DNA from 3 places in the Saccharococcus thermophilus genome. Region 3 is predicted to be linked to each of the others. Evidence: riboswitches for the same ligand, from Rfam matches in the RefSeq annotation. Region 3 holds a riboswitch; each other region holds the start of a gene.
The links. Region 3 has a riboswitch for S-adenosylmethionine ahead of mtnW (2,3-diketo-5-methylthiopentyl-1-phosphate enolase). Riboswitches for the same ligand answer to the same signal wherever they lie in the genome.

Region 1: linked by a shared signal. The riboswitch ahead of BDD39_RS03020 (methionine ABC transporter ATP-binding protein) and the one ahead of mtnW (2,3-diketo-5-methylthiopentyl-1-phosphate enolase) in region 3 are both predicted to bind S-adenosylmethionine.
Region 2: linked by a shared signal. The riboswitch ahead of metK (methionine adenosyltransferase) and the one ahead of mtnW (2,3-diketo-5-methylthiopentyl-1-phosphate enolase) in region 3 are both predicted to bind S-adenosylmethionine.

What each region holds. Positions count from the first base shown of each region.
Region 1 covers NZ_JAASRS010000001.1:562,145-565,265, reverse strand. The annotation lists gene BDD39_RS03030 (MetQ/NlpA family ABC transporter substrate-binding protein) at 1-51, opposite strand, end outside; gene BDD39_RS03025 (methionine ABC transporter permease) at 70-738, opposite strand; gene BDD39_RS03020 (methionine ABC transporter ATP-binding protein) at 728-1,756, opposite strand; SAM riboswitch class I at 1,854-1,962, opposite strand; partial or broken gene BDD39_RS03015 (PLP-dependent transferase) at 2,080-2,253, opposite strand; gene BDD39_RS03010 (SCP2 sterol-binding domain-containing protein) at 2,438-2,785, opposite strand; gene BDD39_RS03005 (thioredoxin family protein) at 2,992-3,121, opposite strand, start outside.
Region 2 covers NZ_JAASRS010000001.1:2,284,476-2,287,596, forward strand. The annotation lists gene metK (methionine adenosyltransferase) at 1-1,175, opposite strand, end outside; SAM riboswitch class I at 1,337-1,451, opposite strand; gene pckA (phosphoenolpyruvate carboxykinase (ATP)) at 1,636-3,121, shown strand, end outside.
Region 3 covers NZ_JAASRS010000001.1:2,497,350-2,500,470, forward strand. The annotation lists gene mtnX (2-hydroxy-3-keto-5-methylthiopentenyl-1-phosphate phosphatase) at 1-324, opposite strand, end outside; gene mtnW (2,3-diketo-5-methylthiopentyl-1-phosphate enolase) at 321-1,562, opposite strand; SAM riboswitch class I at 1,628-1,739, opposite strand; gene BDD39_RS12990 (pyridoxal phosphate-dependent aminotransferase) at 1,821-3,014, opposite strand; gene BDD39_RS12995 (carbon-nitrogen family hydrolase) at 3,111-3,121, shown strand, end outside.

The DNA.
Region 1 (3,121 bases), 1.9 Mb from region 3:
CAGCGCCAACACAAGCACCGCCGCAAATAAGGCACTAATCCATTTTTTCATATTGATTTTCCCCCTTTTTTATCGTTTATCTATTTTGGAAGTGACAAAGTCACCGATAAACTGAATGACAAAGACAATCACTAAAACTAAAACGGTAGCAACAAACGTGACATCATTATGATTGCGCTGGAATCCTTCCAAATAGGCTAAGTTTCCAAGACCGCCGGCACCGACAACCCCTGCCATCGCCGTATATCCCACTAAAGCAATCGCTGTTACGGTAATTCCGGACACAAGAGCAGGCAATGACTCCGGAAGAAGCACTTTCCAAATAATCGTTGCCGTTGATGCCCCCATCGCTTTTGCTGCTTCAATGACGCCTTTGTCAATTTCACGGAGCGCAATTTCTACCATTCTCGCGTAAAATGGCGCTGCTCCGATAATCAAAGCCGGCAATGCGGCGTTGGCGCCAAGAATCGTTCCGACAACGAATTTCGTAAACGGGATTAACAAAATAATTAGGATAATGAATGGGATGGAACGAAAGATGTTCACAAGAGCCGCGATGACCATATTTGCCAGACGGTTCTCCCACAGGTTTCCCTTTGACGTTAAAAATAAAAGCAATCCAAGAATCGTACCTAATATAAATGTTGCAACGACAGCAATTCCTGTCATATAAAGCGTTTCAACCGTAGCCGCCCAAATCATATCCCACTGTACATTCGGTAAGAGGCTAGCGAGCATTCGAGATCACCTCCACCGCCACTTGCTGCTTTCGAATGTAATCGATCGCGCGGGCAATTTCCTCTTTCTCTCCATCCATATGAACGAATAAGACACCATAAGAACCTTGATGGGTTTGCGAAATTTTCCCTTGCAAAATATTCGCATCGACGTGGAACTGGCGAACGACATTGGCGATGAGCGGCTGTTCGGCAGCTTCTCCGACAAACGTCAATTGGATAACCGTTCCGTTTGGGTATTTATCGAGCAGATGGATAATCGTTTCTTTTGTTTCCTCCGGTTCGATAACTTGTTGAACAAATCGTTTCGTAATCGCTTGTTTTGGTTGCCGAAATACTTGCAGCACTTCGCCTTGTTCGACAATTTTTCCGTTTTCCATCACCGCGACGCGGTCGCAAATTTTGCGAATCACATGCATCTCATGAGTAATTAATACAATCGTTAACCCTAGGCGTTTATTAATATCTACTAAAAGGTCCAAAATAGAATCGGTTGTTTGCGGATCTAACGCAGATGTCGCTTCATCGCATAATAACACTTTTGGATTATTTGCTAAAGCGCGCGCGATGCCAACACGCTGCTTTTGCCCGCCGCTCAGCTGCGACGGATAAGCGTGTTCTCTTCCTTGCAGCCCGACAAGCTGAATGAGCTCATCAACCCGCTTTTTCCGCTTTTCTTTCGGAATGCCGGCGATTTCCAACGGAAACGCGATATTTTCATGAACGGTTCTTGACCATAGCAAATTAAAATGCTGGAAAACCATTCCGATTTCTTGACGAGCCTTTCGCAATTCTTTTCCTTTAATATTAGCCATATCCCGTCCGGCGACAATGACTTTGCCGCTTGTCGGTTTTTCCAATCCGTTAAGAAGACGAATAAGCGAGCTTTTTCCCGCACCGCTATATCCGATAATTCCAAAAATTTCGCCTTCCTTAATTTGTAAAGAAACATGATCGACCGCAGTGACCGACCCGTTTGCCGCTTCATATATTTTTGTCACATCTTCCAATGTAATCATGCACATTTTCACCTTCCTTCATTTAGCAGGGCGGCTCATTCCAAAAAGAAAACCTTTCTGCTCGAGGAGAACAGAAAGGTAATCATTACCATTCCGTCTCTTATCTCTCAAAGCAGACGCTTTGTGTGAATTGGCACCATTTCAGCGTACGCGCTGACGGTTGCCGGGTTTCATTGGGCACATCCCTCCACCTCTCTTGATAAGAGCACATCACCACATTATTCAATTGCCAATCCTCAATGAATTACAAGTGTGATTGTATCACCCTATGTCGAAGCATGTCAATAAAAAATTTTCACGTCCATATTTCGGCAATCTTCTTTTTATAATGAAACGGAAATATTGGAAGTAATCCCTGTCGCAGCGGCAATGGCCTGCTCTAAATCTTCGATTAAGTCATTGATGTTTTCAATACCGACCGATAAGCGAACTAAATCCTCCGTCACTCCGGATGACTTGAGTTCTTCTTCATTTAGCTGCTGATGCGTCGTGCTTGCGAGAGTTTTTTCTACACCTTCGTGTAAACATTCGCTCTTGTTCTGCACGGCTTTCATGGACAAACGTCCTGTTAGTGTCGCTTCATCCAATGACTTCAATCACAAGTTCCATTTTTCTGAATATTTTAACACTGTTTATTGCACTTGTCAATTCTTTTTCACCGAAAAACAAGCCGGCAATCATTTAGCAAACGTAACGGTATGGCTTGGCTAAGTGAAGCAATGACTCAAGCAATAACATATGCCGAAAACTTCCCGAAATATGTAATTCCCGCAAACGAATTTGTTGCTGTAATTTTAACCTTCCGTTTAATAGAGATTCCAATACCTCTTTTGATCCGCGCACCGTTAATACCCGCCGCTCGTCTACTTCCACCGCTGGGCTGATTCGATGTTTGGAAATCGCTACGACTGCTGTTTCCGTTTCACACTCAAAGCGAATGTACAGTTCTTCCTCTGGTAAAATCGGCAATAGATGATTTAATGTTTGCATTCGTTCGGCAAGCTGTTTGACTAGTTCACGCATATTCATATTCCCCTCTCCCCCAGTTCTCTGCTGTTTCATTTATTTCCATATCCAACGGGAAGAATCCTTTACAAAAATCTCGACAAATAATCCGGGAAAAAGCAAAATTCTTGTCATTTCCCAAGAAATATGTCAAATGAAGTCAAAATAACGGTTGTTTACAACAAGAATCACGGAGGGAAGAGGAAATTCGTGCGAAAAGCGTTTCACCATTAGTCTCTCTTTCGATAATCATTTGGCAGCATCTCTTTGATGGTTTCATATAAATAAGGAACAGAATGAAACGCATACCACTTTTTAATGATATTGCCATGTTGAAATAAAAGAAGGCATGGAACACTT
Region 2 (3,121 bases), 210 kb from region 3:
GCTTCTGCTTTATCCGTACGCTCCCATGGCAGGTCGATATCCGTACGTCCAAAATGGCCGTAAGCAGCCGTTTGCTTGTAAATCGGACGGCGCAAATCCAACATTTTAATAATTCCTGCCGGGCGCAGGTCGAAGTTGTTGCGCACGACTTCGATTAAAATGTCTTCGGATACTTTTCCCGTGCCAAATGTGTCAATCGAAATCGAGACCGGTCTTGCCACCCCAATCGCATAGGCCAATTGCACTTCACACTTATCGGCAAGTCCTGCCGCCACGATATTTTTCGCGACATAACGGGCCGCATACGCAGCAGAACGGTCTACTTTTGTTGGATCTTTTCCGGAGAACGCACCGCCGCCGTGACGTGCGTAGCCGCCGTATGTGTCCACAATAATTTTCCGTCCCGTTAATCCCGCGTCGCCTTGAGGCCCGCCGATAACAAAGCGACCTGTTGGGTTAATAAAATATTTCGTATTTTCATCGATGAGCCCGGCTGGCACTACCGGCTTAATGACATGTTCTTTAATATCGCGTTCAATTTGTTCTTGCGTAACTTCTGGATGATGCTGCGCGGACACGACAATCGTATCGACGCGAACAGGTTTGCCATTTTCATCATATTCCACCGTTACTTGTGTCTTACCGTCTGGACGTAAATATGGCAAAACATCTTCCTTACGCACTTCCGCCAAGCGGCGTGCCAAACGGTGCGCCAATGAAATCGGAAGCGGCATTAACTCTTCTGTTTCATTGCAGGCAAAGCCAAACATAAGCCCTTGGTCACCGGCGCCGATCGCTTCGATTTCCTCGTCAGTCATCTGACCTTCACGAGCTTCTAACGCCCGATCGACTCCCATCGCGATATCTGGCGACTGCTCGTCAATCGATGTCAACACGGCGCATGTATCCGCATCAAAACCGAATTTAGCACGCGTATAGCCAATTTCGCGAACCGTATCGCGAACGATTCTTGGAATGTCGACATATGTTGATGTCGTAATTTCTCCGCTTACGAGCACGAGCCCTGTTGTCACACTCGTTTCGCAGGCAACGCGAGCGTTCGGGTCTTTTTCTAGGATCGCATCTAAAATTGCATCGGAAATTTGGTCGCAAATTTTATCCGGATGGCCTTCTGTTACAGACTCTGAAGTAAATAAACGTCTTTTTGATGACATTCGGCATTTTCCTCCTCTTTATATAATCAAACATCGAAAATGATAATGCCGTAAACGGCGGGGCGATACGGTACTCATTTCCCTTGTTTCATTTTCTCATATAAAAAAACCTTTCCTGTAACGGTGAGGAAAGGTCATTGCAATCGTAATTGCTCCTTTCACTCTTATCGTTCAAGGACACCGCCTTGCCACAGGTTAGCACCATTTCACATGTTTCCAGTTGTGACGGTTGCTGGGCTTCATTGGGCCTGTCCCTCCGCCAACTCGGGATAAGAGTATCCGTTCAATGACTTATCATATCGTAATGAAGCTCGAAAAGTCAACAAAATGCGGCGAATTTTTTATGAAAAAAACAGGAAAAATAAACAAAAGAAATCGTCACAAATAGTATGGACTAATAATAAAAATGTGTTATACTATTTTATAAGGATTATTAAATAAAAAAAGGTAGGTTTTGAAAATGGGGATCGCAAAAATGACCAATAAACTTTCTTTATTATTGCAAAAACCAAACGTATTTCACAATTTATCGGTAGCACAGCTGGTGGAAAAAGTGCTGCAGCGTAAGGAAGGTCACTTAACAGCTACTGGGGCGGTGGCGGTAACGACAGGAAAATATACAGGCCGCTCGCCAAAGGATAAATACATTGTCGAAGAAGCATCGACAAAAGCAAAAATCGATTGGGGAACAGTCAACCAGCCGATTTCGGAAGAAGTGTTTGAAAATTTATATAATAAAGTGCTTGATCATTTAATGAAACAAGATGAAGTTTTTGTCTTTAAAGGATTTGCCGGTGCTGATCCTAAATATCGTTTGCCGATTCAAGTGATTAACGAATTCGCTTGGCATAATTTATTTGCCCATCAATTATTTATTCGCCCAAGCGCAGAGGAATTACAAACACATGAAGCGCAATTTACGGTGATCTCTGCTCCAAATTTCAAAGCAGATCCGGCGGTGGACGGAACAAGATCAGAAGCGTTTATTATCATCTCTTTTGAGCGCCGCATCGTGTTAATCGGCGGAACGGAATATGCCGGCGAAATGAAAAAATCGATTTTCTCGGTGATGAACTATTTGCTTCCAGAGCAAGGGATTCTTTCAATGCATTGCTCAGCCAACGTCGGCAAAGAAGGAGACGTTGCATTATTCTTCGGACTGTCGGGAACAGGAAAAACGACGCTTTCCGCTGATCCAAACCGCCGCTTAATCGGTGATGACGAACACGGTTGGTCAAACCGCGGCATCTTTAATATCGAAGGCGGATGTTATGCGAAATGCATTAACCTATCCCGCGAAAAAGAACCGCAAATCTTTGACGCCATCGGGTTCGGAGCGGTGCTCGAAAACGTGGTAATCGATGAGCATACAAGAATACCAAATTACGATGATGCGACATTAACGGAAAATACGCGTGCGGCTTACCCGATTCAGGCCATTGCCAACATCGTGGATCCAAGCATTGCCGGCCACCCATCGACGATTATTTTCTTAACCGCAGACGCGTTTGGCGTATTGCCGCCAATTAGCAAACTGACGCGTGAACAAGCAATGTACCATTTCTTAAGCGGCTATACGAGCAAGCTCGCCGGCACCGAACGAGGAATCACTTCTCCGCAAGCGACATTCTCTACTTGCTTTGGCGCTCCGTTTTTGCCGCTTCCAGCCGTGCGCTATGCGGAAATGCTCGGCAAAAAAATCACGGAACATAACGTGCGGGTATTCCTTGTCAACACTGGTTGGACCGGCGGGGAGTACGGAGTCGGCAGCCGCATGAAGCTTGCCTACACCCGTGCGATGGTGCAAGCAGCTGTCGAAGGAGAACTGGACAATGTTGAAACAGTGAAAGACCCTATTTTTGGCTTGGCCATTCCACTTCATATTCCAGGAGTGCCAGATGAAGTGCTGCAGCCGCAAAATACTTGGGCTGATAAAAACGCATATG
Region 3 (3,121 bases):
TAACAGCGGATAGACAAAAAAGTCGATGCCACCGCTGACAATATAAAGCGGAATGTCGTGCTCTTTCGTAAATGCGACAAATTCGCGAAACCCATCGCGAAGGCGGGCAGTCTGCAAAATGAAATCCGTGATTTCCTCCTTCCGGCTCGATGGGAGCAGGGAAAACATTTTCCCCACTCCTTCCTGCACGGAGATGCGCTGCGCCAATATATCGTCTTTTAACGATTCCCACTCGGGCGGCGCAAACTGCTTCATAATCGCGATAATGTTGTCATTGTCCGTAATCGTTCCGTCAAAATCACAAAAGATCACTCGTTTGGTCATGATGTCACCTCTACTGCGCCCCATAAGTCGATCGCTTTTTGCAACGCTTCATTTTCACGGGCTGCCTCGTGTAAAGATCTTCCGGCAAGCGCTGCATCGATAGCAGCGCGGAACGCTTTGCCGCCGCCGGCCGCCCCGTCCGGATGGCCATGGATGCCGCCGCCGGCATTGACGACGCTATTGACGCCAAAATCGCGGAACAGAAGCGGCACGAGACCTGGGTGAATGCCTGCCGATGGCACCGGAAACGCCTGTTTCAACGGATCGTTCTCATCCGTTAATACTTTGGCGATGCCAAGCGCTTCTTCCTTATCGAGCGCAACGCTTCCATACGGCGATGGAAACAGGACAAAGTCGGCACCGGCAAGACGAAGCAGCTTGCCAAGCAACAAGGACGCTTTAACACCGTAAAATTCCGACGGGGTAAGCGCGCCGCTGAATGCCGGATGAGCCATAATCGGAATGGTAATCTCTTCATCCTCGCGCAATCCTTGCAATACGTCCAACCCGTAAGCAAAGACGTTAAACAGCAATACATCGGCGCCCAGCTCCACCGCGCGCTTTGCCTTTTCTTTCAATTCGAACGTTTTGCCAGTTAAATTGACGGCATATAACGCCCGTTTTCCCGTCTGTTCGTACACTTCGTTGAGCGCCGCTTTTCCTGCCGTAATCCGTTTTTCAAACGACAGCGAGTCGCTGTCAAATACAATTTCATCATCCTTGACAAGATCTACTCCGCCAAGCGCCTGCTGCTTCAGCTGTTCGGTTAAATACGCGATATCGCGGCCAATAATGCCTTTAAAAATGCTCATGAGAAGCGGGCGGTCATATACATGGACTTTTTGGCGAATCCCATCGATGCCGAAGCGCGGCCCCGGAAACTGTCTTTTCCATTCATCAGGGAACGTTATATCTAGCAATCTTACTTCTCCATCTAAAGACAGCTTGCCAAACACCGTTGTCAAAAGCGCCGGGATGTCGGCACTGAAGTTAACGGTTGGATAGGCGATTTGCACGATCGCTCGCTTCAACCGTTTGCCAAAATACTGATTGACCCGTTCGCTTTCTTCCAGCTCTTGTATATGGACGACTTCCCCTTTATGTTTGCGCAGCTGCTCTTGTTCCAGCAGAGGCAGGTTGGTCCACGTGCCGACCGTTAAGCCAAGGGCGATGCCTTCTGCTTTTTTCTTTATGTCTTTCTCATCGTGAATAACGTATGTGGCAATGATTTGGCTCATGATCATCCCTCTTTCTCTTCATCAAAAAAGCCTCTTCATAAGAAGAGGCATGGAAATGGACACTCTTCTTATCTCTCAGCGTTACCGCTGCAAGAATTAGCACCGTGCTTCGCGATCACCGCCAAGCCGGTTGCCGGGCTTCATTGGGCTTGTCCCTCCGCCTGCTCTTGATAAGAATGCTCGCAATATTATATTCACTTTTCAAATAATTCGCGCTCGCAAATTTAATTTGAATTATGACAGTATTTTTTGACGTTGTCAATCATTTTTTTCATTTTCGAAAAGACAGAGCTTGCCAATCCGCTCCGCTGCTTCTTGCAAACGGGCTTCGCTCGTCAATAAGCCTACGCGCACATAACCTTCCCCATGCTCGCCAAATCCGATTCCCGGTGCGACAGCCACATGCGCTTTTTCTAGTAAATAATCGGCAAAACGTTCCGACGTCCAGCCGCGCGGCACCGGCAGCCACGCGAAAAACGAGCCTTTTGGCGGCGCAACATCCCAGCCGATTTGCCGCAATGCCGCTATAAGCGTATTACGCCGCGATTCATACAAGGCGACAAGCTCTTCGACGCAGCGCTGCGAGGAAAGAAGGGCGGTTGCTGCCGCTTCTTGAACCGCGCCAAACAGGCTGACGTATAAATGGTCCTGAAGCAAATTAATCGCCGCAATCACGCTTTCATTGCCGACGGCAAATGCGACGCGCCAGCCCGCCATATTATACGTTTTCGAAAACGTATAAATTTCCACGCCGATGTCTTTTGCCCCTTCCGCCTGAAGAAAGCTAACCGGTTTTTTTCCATCAAAACCAATCGCTCCATACGCAAAATCATGGATGACGCAAATCCCGTGCTTGGCGGCAAACGACACCGTTTCCTCGAAAAATTCCTGCGAAGCAATTGCCCCGGTCGGATTATTTGGATAATTTAAAAACATAAGTTTGGCTTTTTCTGCAATATGGCGGGGAATTTCACTATAATCAGGCAAAAATTCATGTTCGGCGCGCAATGGCATCATCACCATTTCTGCACGCGCCAGCGCAATCCCTGACCAATAGTCAGGATACCCAGGGTCAGGAACGAGCACGATATCGCCAGGATTCACGAGGCATTGCGGAATCTCGACAAGCCCCGCTTTGCCGCCGAACAAAATGGCGACTTCTTTTTCCGGGTCAACGGTCACGCCGTATTCCCGTTCATAAAACACGGCAACCGCCTGTTTCAAAAAAGAATACCCTTGAAATGGCGAATATTTGTGATATTTCGGGTTTGCCACCGCCTTTTGCATCGCTTCGACGATATGCGGCGGTGTCGGCTGATCCGGATTTCCTTGCCCTAAATTGATAACATCGTATCCTTCTCGAATTTTTTTGGCCACTTTCGCGACTAATGAGGCGAAAAACTGCTTTGGAAGCCCTTCTAACAGGTCGGATAACGGAAATTGTTTTGTCATGCTAAACACCTTCTCAAAAATTTCTTGAAATTCTAGTGCAACATCATATATCGTAAAAATCAAAATGTAAAGTAAATTTTTTCGAGGTGAATACGAATGACATTCAA